2 regions of the Paraburkholderia sp. J10-1 genome follow, and region 2 is predicted to be linked to the other one. Evidence: riboswitches for the same ligand, from Rfam matches in the RefSeq annotation. Region 2 holds a riboswitch; the other holds the start of a gene.

Region 1 (5,912 bases), 110 kb from region 2:
GGTCTGGAAAGCGATTTTCTCGATCGTCGCGATGATATCGGTCATGCGCTTCGCGTCCTGCGCCACCTCGCCCATTGTCCTCGCCACTTCGCTCACCAGTTCGCTGCCGCGCGCCGCAACCTCCGAAGCGCCGCGCGCAAGCCCGCCCACCTGTCTCGCGTTCTCGGCATTCTGGCGCACGGTCGAGGTCAGTTGCTCCATGCTCGTCGCGGTTTCGCCGAGCGACGCCGCCTGCTCTTCGGTGCGTTGCGAGAGATCTGTGTTGCCTTGCGAGATTTCGCGGGCAGCAAGAAGGATAGAACCGCTCGAGTCTTGAATGTTGGCGACGATGCCAGTCAGTTGCACACGCATCTCGCCCAGCGCGTGCAACAGACTGCTCGAATCGCCGGGTCGCATTGTTACGGATACCGAAAGGTCTCCGGCTGCAATACGGCCTGCAATTTCCATGGCGTAAGCCGGCTCGCCGCCCAGTTGGCGTGAAAGCCGCCGCGAAATCAACCAGGCTAGCAGCGCGCCGGTCGCAACCGCCCCGAGCAGAATCGCAATGACGAGCGCGCGCATATGCTGGAATTGCGCTGTGGCTGCGGTCTGCGCGTTTTTCGCCTCGCGTTGCAGCGAATCGATCAGCGCGGCCACGCTGTCGCCCAACGCAACGCTCGCCGCAATCGCGCGGCGCACGAGTTCGGCGTTGTCCACGCCTGCGGGCACGGGCGCGAAGCCGATTTGCTGATGCACGATCGCTTCCCATGCGGAGGTCTTCTTGAGCACGTCGTCATAGAGCGCACGGTCGCCAGCCGACACGCCTGCACCGGCGTAGCGATCGAGCGACTCATGCATGCGCTTGAGCTGCGCGACGATGTCTTCCTTCAGATGGTTGCGCCCCGCTTCATCGGCGTAGCCCAGATTCGCCGCGTCGAGGTCAGTGCTCAACTTGCTGCGCGCCGCTTCCTCCAGCCAGAACTGGCCGCTCATGTGCCGGTTGCAGATTTCATCGGCAATATCATGCATCGACGCCAGCGACGAGACGCCGGCAATACCCACGGCCACCGCAAATACGATCACAACGGCGAATGCTGTCAGCAGCTTTTTGAACACCGTCATGCGATCGAGCCACTTCATGGCTGTCCCCTTAATCGATTCCCTGTTATGTGGCTCACAGCGAGACCCTGCCTCGACGCGAGCGCGGCAAGCTTGACTCATCCCCCACACCAAGGGTAGGAGGCGAACCGATATAGGGAGAATCAGCCAGCGCTTCTGGCGTCGTCCGCTCACTTCTGCTAACGAGCCCGATGCGCTTCGCTTTCAGGTGGACAAGACAACGATGACGCGATGCCGGAGACTCAATCGCTGCTCCGTACACGGCGCAACGCGGGAATGTCCGAAAGACGCATGCCAGCGGGCAAAAGCGGATGCTTCGCCTGCCCCACGCGCTGCGCGCGGTAGATGCCCGTGTGGCCGGAAAACAGATAAGCCACCACGCAGGCCAGCGCCGCATACACGCCAATGTCGGCGCCAAACAGCTCGATTGCCATGACCGTCGAAGCGATCGGCGTGTTGGCGGCGCCAGCGAATACGGCAACGAAACCAAGGCCCGCGAGCACCGGCATCGGCAAGGCCAGCACATGCCCCAACGCATTGCCGAGCGTCGCGCCGATATAGAACAGCGGCGTGACTTCGCCGCCTTTGAAGCCCGATGCCAGCGTCACGACGGTGAAGCCGAACTTGCCCGCGAAGTCGTAGACGGGCAACGGATGATTGAACGCTTCGACAATGGTCGGAATGCCCAGGCCGAGATACTGCGGCACGTTCAGCGCGGTAGCGGCAAGCGCCACGACGATACCGCCCACGAACGGACGCGCCGGCGCGTAGGCAATCTTGCGCTTGATGAACGCCGAGAGCGCGTGGGTCGAGTCGGCGAACAGCATGCCCACTACGCCGAATGCGATGCCCGCGAGAATGGCCGAGCCAAGTCCGAGCGGCGTGACATGCGGGACGAACGCAATGCTATAGACCGTGTGATGGATGCCCCACGCGCGGCACACCTGGTCCGCGACCAGCGACGACGCCACGCAGGTCAGCAGCGCGTCGTAACGCAGGCGCCCGATTGCGAGCACTTCCAGCCCGAAGATCGCGCCGGCCAGCGGCGTGCCGAATACCGACGAAAAGCCCGCTGCAATGCCGCCCATCAGCAGAATGCGGCGCTCCTCGCGGTCGAGGCCGAAAGCGTGCGTCACCCGGTCGGCGAGCGCGCCGCCCATCTGCACGGCCGTGCCTTCGCGTCCGGCCGAGCCGCCGAACAGATGCGTGACCACGGTGGCGACGAGCACGAGCGGGGCCATCCGCTTGGGCACGATTCTTTGCGGGTCGTGGATTTCGTCGATCAGCAGGTTGTTCCCGCCTTCCACCGGCTTGCCGACACGGTGATAGACCCAGCCGGTCGCGAAGCCGGCAACGGGCAGCAGCCAGAGCAGCCAGGCATGGGCGACGCGGATGTCGGTTGCGCGATCGAGCGCATAGAGGAACAAGGCGGAGGCGCTGCCCGCCAGGGCGCCAAGCACGGACGAGAGCAGCAGCCAGCGCGCGAGGTACGGAACCATCGCGAACTGCTCGATAGACTTCAGGGATTTCATTGCGGTCCAGGTTTGCGTTTGCTTGCACGGTTGCAAATCACCTGGGCGACAGGGGGCGTCGCGTGGACGGCCTACGACCTCCTGCACCCAGGAACTCGTAGGCATCATCAGCGCTGCGGGAACGCAGGGCGGTTACGGGAGGAATGCCATCTCCGAAAGCCCCGTGATTTTATGCGACAACATAAGACGCTGCAACAGGATCGTCGCCGCGCTGGCGAACCTGCGGCCCTCAGTTTTGAGCCTGCTGCGCGCCGGCCGGGACGAGCTTGAGCGTATGAACGGCCGTACCGGGCAGGAACGGCGCCGCGTCGCCACGCACCCATGTTTCATGTCCCGCGAGAAAATACGGCGACAGGGGATTGCCCGACTGCCCACCCGGCATCTCGAAGATCCCGTCCTGCTCGCGCCCCGGCGACACCGCGAAACGCTCGGACGCGCCAAACGCCGGCGACTGCACGCGCGGCATGTTGGAGTCGCCCGGCAACGGGTCATGCGGCGCGCTGAGCCAGCCGCGAACCCACGGCAGCCACTCCGGCACCATGCGCGCGAACGGATGCGCAATTGCCGCGCGGTTGCGCTCGCCCCAGCGTGCGTCTTCGAGCTTCGTGCCATTCGCGCCATTCGCACCATGCGGCAAGCTAGCGATCGTATGGTCGATACGGTCCAGCATGAACGCGCGCCAGTCCGCGAAGGCTCCCGGTATCCAGGCGCGATCGTCGGCGAGTGTCTCCATCGTCGCTTCGTAACGCGAGTTCGCCGCGCGATAGCTGAGGCCCGGCGCAATCGCGGCCAACTGTTTGTCCAGTACACCGAACCATGCCTGGTAGAGCGAGTCGTAAAACGCGCGCACGAGCCGGTAGCCGACGGCATCCACATCGGCGCGGCCGTCCCACGCCTGGACCAGCCGCTGGAATTCGGTGCGTTTGGGATGACCGTCGAGTGCGCGCGCATCGAGCGCGTCCAGCGCGACACGTCGCCAGTACTCGATCCAGAACGCGCGGTCGTCGGTCTGCACCGCGAGCAGGTCGCGCTCGCTCGCATGCGGCAGCGCGAACAGGTCGTTGCGAATCTGCGTGGCGCGCGCGCCGAGATCCGTGCCGGCGTCGCCGATGCGCGCCACGTCCTCCAGCGGCACGGTACGGTTGTTCGCGGTCCAGATGCGCCCGGCCGGCGGATCGACGCGCACCGGATACGCATCGGGCGAACGGTACCCTTGCCAGCCGGCATACGTTTCGGAGCGGTACGGCAAGCTCGCGAGCGCCGCCGCGCCGCCGTCGGCATCCGCGAAGCGCGGCAGCGGCCCGGCAAGCGTCCAGCCGATATGGCCTTGCGCGTCGGCCACCATGAAATTCTGCGTCGGCAAGCCAAAGGTCTGCGCGGCGCGCAATGCGTCGGCGACGTTCGTGGCGCCTTCGAGCTGCATGAAGTTCATGTTGGTCGCCTGTGGATCCTGCGCGACCCAATGCAATGCATAGGCGTGCTCGCCGACAACGAGTTGCGGCCCCCAGCGCGTTTGCACGACCGGCAGATCGACGCTCGCGCCGCCGTTCACATCGAGGCGCTCGTGGATCAGCCGCGCCTTGTCCCATCCGCCGCCCGGCACCCGGTAGCGCAAGGGATCGGCAGGATCACGCTGAAGTTCGACCAGATCGACGAAGCGCGCATAGCTGTTCGTAAAGCCCCACGCGATATGGCCGTTGCTGCCGGCCACGACGGACGGCGTACCCGGCAGGCTGACGCCCGTGATACGCCGCTCGCCGCCATCGGGGGCGGGATACACGAGCGAGAGGCGGTACCAGACGTTCGGCAGCGCGAGTCCCAGGTGCATGTCGCTCGCGAGCAGCGCGCCGCCGTGCGCGCTATGCGCGGCGTCGACCGCGAAACCGTTGCTGCCGACCATCGAATCGACCGCGTTCTCGCCGCCGACGAAACCAGGCACGCTGCTGAGAAGCGAAGTGGCGTCGGGATCGAGATCGGCGGCGGACCGCGTTGCCGGAAGCCACGATGGCGGCGCGGCGGGCAACGCCGCCGGCGGTTGCGGCAATGCGCGCTGCCCGTCGAGCGGGGCGTCCCAATGGCTCGTTTCAGGCAGCAGGAACGCAAGCAGGTCGGCGGGCACGCGCTCGCGCAGCGCCGCACGCGAGAGCACGCGCCTCACCTGGTCGTACTGAAGATCGAAGTACATCGCGTAGACGGTGAGCACCGTGTCCTCGGGACGCCACGGCGCCGGTTGCGTGCGCAACAGCCAGTACTCGAACGGCCGCGCGCGAAGCGAGCGCAGGCCGTCGTTGACGCCCGCCGTATAGCGTTCGATCAGTTCCCGCTGGTCAGCGGAGAGCGCGGCGAGCGCTGCCTGGGCGTGTTCGCGAAAGCGCAAGGGCCGGTCGCGGCGGTCCAGAGGCAACGCCGCCGGTCCGATGAGCGCCGCCATCTCGCCAGCGGCGACCCGGCGCAGCAAATCCATCTGGAAGAAACGATCCTGTGCGTGAAGGAAGCCGCTCGCATACGCGAGGTCGCCGCGCGTGTTGCCCTGTATCGTCGGCACGCCCAGCGCGTCGCGCTCGATCGTCACGGGCGCGGAGAGCGGCGCGGCACGCGTGCCGTCCAGTTGCGGCAAGCTGCCGCGCAATGTCAGCCAGCCCGCCAGGACCCCGGCAACCAGAACGACGACGACAGTACACAACACAATCAGCGGCCACGCGCGGCGGCGCTTTTGCGGAGAAAGGCTCGAACGGGTCATGGCGGCGCATGCGGGTCGTTTTGATTAGCGCCTCCGGGCGCTGCGACCGGATCGGCCGGCCGCCTTACGACCATAGCATGACGCTGCGACAATCTGCAGCAGCCGCGCTTGCTGGGCGTGACACTCTGCCATCTGCCACTGTGGCGCGCGAGGACGACAATGTTGATATTGCGTCCTTTCCGGGATCGCACCGGGACGACATCATGGCAAAGAAGTTTCCGATCCACCCCCAGCACCCCGAGCGCCTGTGCTGGGGCTGCGACCACTACTGCCCCGCCGGCGACATGCGATGCGGCAACGGCCAGAGCCGCACGCAGCATCCTGCCGAACTGCTCGGCGACGACTGGTTCGAACAAGGCGACTGGGGCATCGAAGTCGACGCGACCGGCAAAAGCGTCGCGCTGTGACTGGCGAAATCAAATATGCATGCCGCCAGCCACCTCGATGCGCTGCGCGTTCACCCACCCAAAGTCATCCGACAATAAACCCGCGATAACCGGCCCCACGTCAGTCGGCAATCCCGCGCGGCCGAGCGCGGTGTG
Region 2 (5,912 bases):
AGGCGGCCCGCTTCGTGAAGCAGCCATTCGCACACCGTCCGATGTCCGTGATGGCGGTCATGTTCGGTGTAAAACGTAAGCTGAAAGCCGTTCATGCCCTCCTCCACGCGCGGGAGACCGCTGAGCAGAAGCTGCAGCCGGAAGGTCCTTCGGTGCCGACCCGGCACCGAAGGACCCTCAATCCATTCTAGTGCAAGGGTCTGGCGCCGACATGTGCTGCATTGCAGCGCACGCGCGCGACATAGGGCACAAGCTCAGCGTGTTCTGTCCTCAGTCCGCAGCTTTCGTTCCAAGCGTGGCGTATTCGATTCGCGTACGCGTATAAAAGAGGGGAACACCGCCGCCGTTGAGCTTGTCGAGCAGGTTGTCAATCTGCGCATCTCCGGCGATAAGGGTGACGGCGACCGACTGTTCCGCAAGCTCGAAAAAGCGAGCAGCATGATATTTTCCCTTGTGGTCTACACCTTCGGCTACCTCGACCACCGTGGCGCCATGAATGTCCGCATGCCTGGCTTCCTCAAGTATCCAGTCAACGACCGAAAGGTGCCGGACGCGATGACTCTGATTAGCCGCATAGATGGTCAGTTGACTACCTTGCATAAACACCTCCTGATCAAGTTAATGAACTGTGCCGGGCCAAAAGCCAGAGAAGCGACGACGCCCCGCTGGCTGCTGCCCTGGGGTCAAGCCTTAACGCGTGGCGAACGCTCCTGCCTATGCCCAGCATCGTCTGACTCCATGGCGTCTTCCTCGAATAAGGCGCGGTACAAGTCCTGCCCGAAACTCGTTTGCAGCGGCTCTCCCTGAATCAGGCGGAACGTGCGCTCGCCGTCTTCCCGGCGTTCGGCCCGCAGAAAGACTGCGGGAAACGCGCATTCAGTAGCGAGACCCTTTGCCAACGTGAACAGATGCGTGACAAGGCATATCTTTACGCGCGCCTCGAGCAGAGCGTCGATAATCGCTCTACCGACTTCCGAGCCCTCACGTTCGTTGGTCGATGCAAACGACTCGTTTGACAGGAAGAGCGCGTGAGGCCGGATATGGTCAACGACCTCGCTCATGCGTCTTAACTCTTCGTCGAATTTTCCGCTTTGCATCGTGACATCTTCCTCCCGCTTGTAGTGCGTGAAGATCCCGGTCGCGACGTTTGCTTCAAATGCCGAGGCGCCGACGATGCCGCCCGCCTGGAGCAGTACCTGTGCGATTCCAATACTACGCAAAAAAGTCGATTTCCCGCCCTGGTTCGCGCCGGTCACGACCATAGCATCCTTGCCGTTCGCGTCGACGTCGTTGCCCACCGGTGCGTGCTCCATACGCAGTGCGAGACTGATGTCGTACAGCCCTGAGAAGCTGTGCCTGCGCTGCTCAACCGGAAAAGGCACAGGAAAACAGACTGGCAAACCTCGCTTTGCCAGTCTGTTGCGCAAATTCATGAAACCCAGATAGAGGCCAAGCTCCGCGCGCAACATCGCGAAGAAGCTCTTGATGTGATCAGCGGACTGGGCAAGCGCGTTTGCAACGTGGTTGATGCCGCGCGCTTCAAGTTCGGCGACCGCACGGGCGCCGTTCTCATCTCGCTCGGCAATGCGGAACGTGTATGAGCGTGGCCGCCTTGCGAATAGACGGCGAATCAGATTCGGGTCCGGCTCGTGGGGTCTGCGTAAAACGTAGCGGGTGCCCTTGTTGCCACGACCTGGTTGCGCACTCATCAGCACACCGCGGTTGAACCTGAGTTCCCTCAGGCAATGCTTAACAGCTGCGAAATAGTCGTCCGGCAACGCTTCGCGCACCATCGCGAAGAACCGTCTGAAACCAGCCGATTCGAATGACGACGTTTCATCGTCCGCGAGTTGGCGCAACTTCACCAACGAGGCGAAATACGCCTGCACGAGGTCTCGGGCCGAGTGCAGGACGCTGCTCGCCGAAGCCGTCAATCCCCAGTAGAAGCTCTTGCGCTCTGTCTCTTGCGCCTCCACGGCAATCGCATAGAGCCGCCGTACAACGGCCTCGTGGCTCAGACAATCCCTGAGCACGGCCTGTCGATAAAGAATGTCGCCAAGCTCGTCCAGACTGACGGTCACGACCTTCTTCGCCACACCCTCGAGAAATTCGTCGCCCGCCCCCATCGCCGCAAAGACGGTGGCGAGTTCGAGATCCCGCGTGAGCGTGGTTTCGTTCCATTGTTCACCGCGATGCCAGTCGAAATCGCGCTGCGCATAGAGCAACCATGCTTTCATGATGCAAGGCGCTCCTTCAGGCGTTCATAGGTGAGCCCGTACTGCTCGGCCACAGAGACGGCGTATGTGCGTCCATCGGCGAGCTTTCGGCGAATACGGAACGTTCGCTGCGCCGGATTGGACGGGCAGATTTCACTGACCATGCTCACTGTCTGCGCGCCGAGCCGGGCCAACTCTTCGACAAAGGTCACGCATACGCAAAGCGCGTCGCGTTCCATAATCCGGTTGACGATCCGGCGGCAGAGAAATAGCGCATCGGCAAGCGTCGTGGAACTGAAAATCTCGTTCATCACGATGACGCTGCGGGGCGTGGCTCGCGCCAGGATGGCGTGCATGCGCATGAGGTCATCCTGCAACTTGCCGCGCATGTCCTTCGTATTCTCTTCGCGCTCAAAATGTGCAAAGAGCTGATCGCAGAGATACAGGCGCGCCTCACTGCCAGGCACCGGGCAACCCAGCCTCGTGAGGTAGTGAAGTTGCCCGAACGCTCTGGCGAAAGTCGTCTTGCCGCCGTTGTTGGGACCCGAGACAACAATAATGCGCTCAGCACGCTCCAGCCAGAAGTCGTTGCGCACGACTGGAAGCTTGTCTGCACACAGCTTGTGCGCGAGCGCGAGGTCGAACGTATCGTGACAACGTTCGGCCTTGCTCGACGACGAAACCACCGGGAAGCAGAATGGAAGACCTTGCTCCCGGCAATTCTGAATATAGGCGTCGTACGCGATGTAGAACTGCGCCTCGCGGTCGAATGAGGCGATGGTGGCATCAAGGAAGTCGGTGTGATTGAGCTGGAAGCTGGCGAGCATCGCAAATGGTTGAGGCTGGAGCCTGGCGACGTAGTCCAGTATCTGTGCCTCGACGTGATTCATTTCCGGCCATTCCTTGACCTCGACACTGTGGTCCTTGACCTCACCCTGCTTGAATCGCTCGAAAATAGCCACGACGTATGCGCTGTAATCGCTCTCGCGGTCGTCATTCAGCACGGTCACCGCGTTGCCGTGAATGTGCACCGCGTATCTAACGGCTTCCAGCGCCGTCTGCAGGTCCACCACATCTCGCCTGAGTCCGATGAAGTCCTCGCCACGAAGATACCCTGCAAGCCACGCGCTGAACTCGCGCAAGCCTGCCGACTTCGGGGGAGTCTCATGTAGCGTGGCTTCTAACGTCCCAAGCGCATCGCAATACCGGAACGCAGCTTCGAGAAACCACCATTGTTTTTGTCGCGGATAGTAAAGCTTCTCTGCCTGTGCCAGCGCTGAGCGCATCTTGCGCATCGACTGCGCAAACGCGTGAATACAGCGGGAAATCTCGTCGCTCCCGAGGTCGCGCATCACGTCATGCCGGTACCGTATTGCACTCTCGCGATCGAGCGCTGTACGAAAGAACGGCTTCAGGTCGTACTCGTCATAGCCTTGCGTGAGCTTCAGTTCAATCTGGTCGAGATTCAGGTCGCCAAAGCACTCCGGCTCGTGCACTTCGCCAGCAGGCGGCCCGTCTTCGGGTGTCTCAAACAGGATGCTGTGAAATCCCATCTCCAGTCCCTCGTCGCCACGCCTTTGGCAGAGCGCGACGAAACCCAGACCCAACGAAGGTTGGGCTGTGACGATGCGAACCGGGAGTTGCCGTCTTGACGGCACAGACACAGGTGGGGCCAGCGAAGAAACCGCATGCACCGACAGTGCCTGTTCCCAGGCCGGTAGGCATCATTAGCCCGTCGGGGCGGTTCCAGGAGAATGCCATCTCCTGCAACAACGTTACGCCTCTATCGCCAGCGCTGCAAGCCCCCAGGCGGGCGTACCCGGGCAGAACGCGGTGTGTGGCAGCTGCCGCATCGACAGCGTTCGAACGCGCCGCAGGCCGCCTGCGCGGGCATCGCAGTTGCGAAAGTGAGGGAGTCTCGGGCGTCCAGTCGCGGCCCGCGCGATAATGTGCCACGGCCCACATGAGATATGCGATGACAACCCCATTCGACGAGGCAACAACGGCGGCGATCGCCGCGTTTGCCCAACTGGACTTCTACACGGCTGTGCAGGCGATGCGCGCCGAGGCCGACTACGACCGCGAACGCGACCAGTGGATCTCGCACTACATCGACGAGCACGGCGGCGGCGTGGACGATGCGGCATACGACGCCTTGCACGCGCAGGCCCAGGCAACGCCGGAATACGCGCAGTTCGTCGATGCCGTTCGCAGGGAGATCCTGGAATACTTCGGCGTGACCGACGATCAACTGGACTGGATGGTCCTGCTGCGCGACGACGACAGCGATGCGCTTTGGGCGGAGGTCAACCGGCAGCGCAACGTGCTGGGCACCGGTGAAGTGCGCGGAGACCTCTGATCATCGCTGGGCGTCGGGGCGTGACCAGAGCGTCGCCCCCGAAAATCAGGCCGTACCCGCGAGAACGGCTAGAACAAATGCCTGATGCCCACACGCGACAGGAATTGGCTGTCTGTCGACGAAGTGCCGGCCAGCGCGATCGATGCCTTGGTGCTGTCCCCGAATGCTCGCTGCGCATGCACGTCGAGGTAGACATCTGTGCGCTTGGAGAGCAAATAGTCCACGCCGCATGACAGCGTGAGCCAATGCGACGCATCGAGCTTGTCGTACGAGATCTTGGTGGCGAGCACGAGGTCGGGCCGGGGCCGATATTCACCGCCAACGTGAATCACCTGGTCCTGTGCGCTGGCGTTTCCAAGTTCCAGATGGGTATTGGTATAGACCGCTGACACCCGCCATTGACCCGGTGTATAGGTTGCACCAAATCCGAAGATGCGCTGCTTGTCGACGAGCAACGCGGTAGCGGGCGTGATCGGGCGCCCGAAGATTTCCGCCGCGCCAGTCATGCCGACATAGACGGGGGCGCCATTGATATCGGTGTAGAAGGCGCCTGCGGCAAAGGCGCTGCCGGCGTATTGCACCGTTGCACTCACCGCGCGACCGGCGTTTGTCGTGGTGTTACCGGAACTTGCGCCGAAGCTGTACTGCGCTCCGGCCGAAAAGCCCGCAACCGTGCGCGACATGAATTGCACCGTGTTGTTCAACCGCTCGCCGGAAACGCGATCCAGGTCGCCGTTTTCAACACTGTAGATGCCACACGACAAGCACGGCAAATAGCGGATCATGGAGTACGCGAAGTCGTATTGACGCCCGAGCGTCACATCTCCAATCGACGCATCGCCCAGGCCGACATAAGCCTGCTTGCCGAACAGCAGTCCGCCTTGCCCCAACGTACCCGTGTTCACCGAATAGCCGTTTTCCAGCTTGAATAGCGCATGCTTGCCGCCGCCCAGGTCTTCGACACCCGTGAAACCTAGCGAGTTGCTCTTGTTGATGCCGTCTGCCATGGCGAAAGACGAACTGCCGTGGACGTTGCTCACGTAGGTCAGCCCTGTATCGAGGCTGCCGAAGATCGTCACGCTCGACTGCGCGTTCGCAGCACCGTTCATACCGGCCAGCACGAGGCCGGCGATCATGGTCTTTTTCATGTCTCGTTCTATTGTCTTTATGGTGAAAATGCAGGCGCGCGAGCGCCCCTGCCAGGCTTACGCCCGGCATGATGCGAAGGTGCGGTGAGTAGCTGGCCGGGCGCGGGCACTGCCGCGCACGGCGCAGAACGCTATCTGGACACGTCCACGTTGCGTGTTTCGGGAAGCATCGCCATGGCGGCAAGGCTC

The links. Region 2 has a riboswitch for fluoride ahead of U5A65_RS00615 (MutS-related protein). Riboswitches for the same ligand answer to the same signal wherever they lie in the genome.
Region 1: linked by a shared signal. The riboswitch ahead of U5A65_RS00130 (voltage-gated chloride channel family protein) and the one ahead of U5A65_RS00615 (MutS-related protein) in region 2 are both predicted to bind fluoride.

The regions. Positions count from the first base shown of each region.
Region 1 covers NZ_CAJMYW010000001.1:23,307-29,218, forward strand. The annotation lists gene U5A65_RS00125 (methyl-accepting chemotaxis protein) at 1-1,119, opposite strand, end outside; gene U5A65_RS00130 (voltage-gated chloride channel family protein) at 1,341-2,630, opposite strand; fluoride riboswitch at 2,722-2,793, opposite strand; gene U5A65_RS00135 (penicillin acylase family protein) at 2,860-5,370, opposite strand; gene U5A65_RS00140 (DUF3079 domain-containing protein) at 5,574-5,777, shown strand; gene U5A65_RS00145 (SDR family NAD(P)-dependent oxidoreductase) at 5,787-5,912, opposite strand, start outside.
Region 2 covers NZ_CAJMYW010000001.1:132,740-138,651, forward strand. The annotation lists gene U5A65_RS00600 (DUF190 domain-containing protein) at 1-95, opposite strand, end outside; gene U5A65_RS00605 (DUF190 domain-containing protein) at 271-600, opposite strand; gene U5A65_RS00610 (MutS-related protein) at 684-2,237, opposite strand; gene U5A65_RS00615 (MutS-related protein) at 2,234-3,769, opposite strand; fluoride riboswitch at 3,928-3,990, opposite strand; gene U5A65_RS00620 (ATP-dependent protease) at 4,192-4,575, shown strand; gene U5A65_RS00625 (porin) at 4,644-5,723, opposite strand; gene U5A65_RS00630 (MFS transporter) at 5,855-5,912, opposite strand, start outside.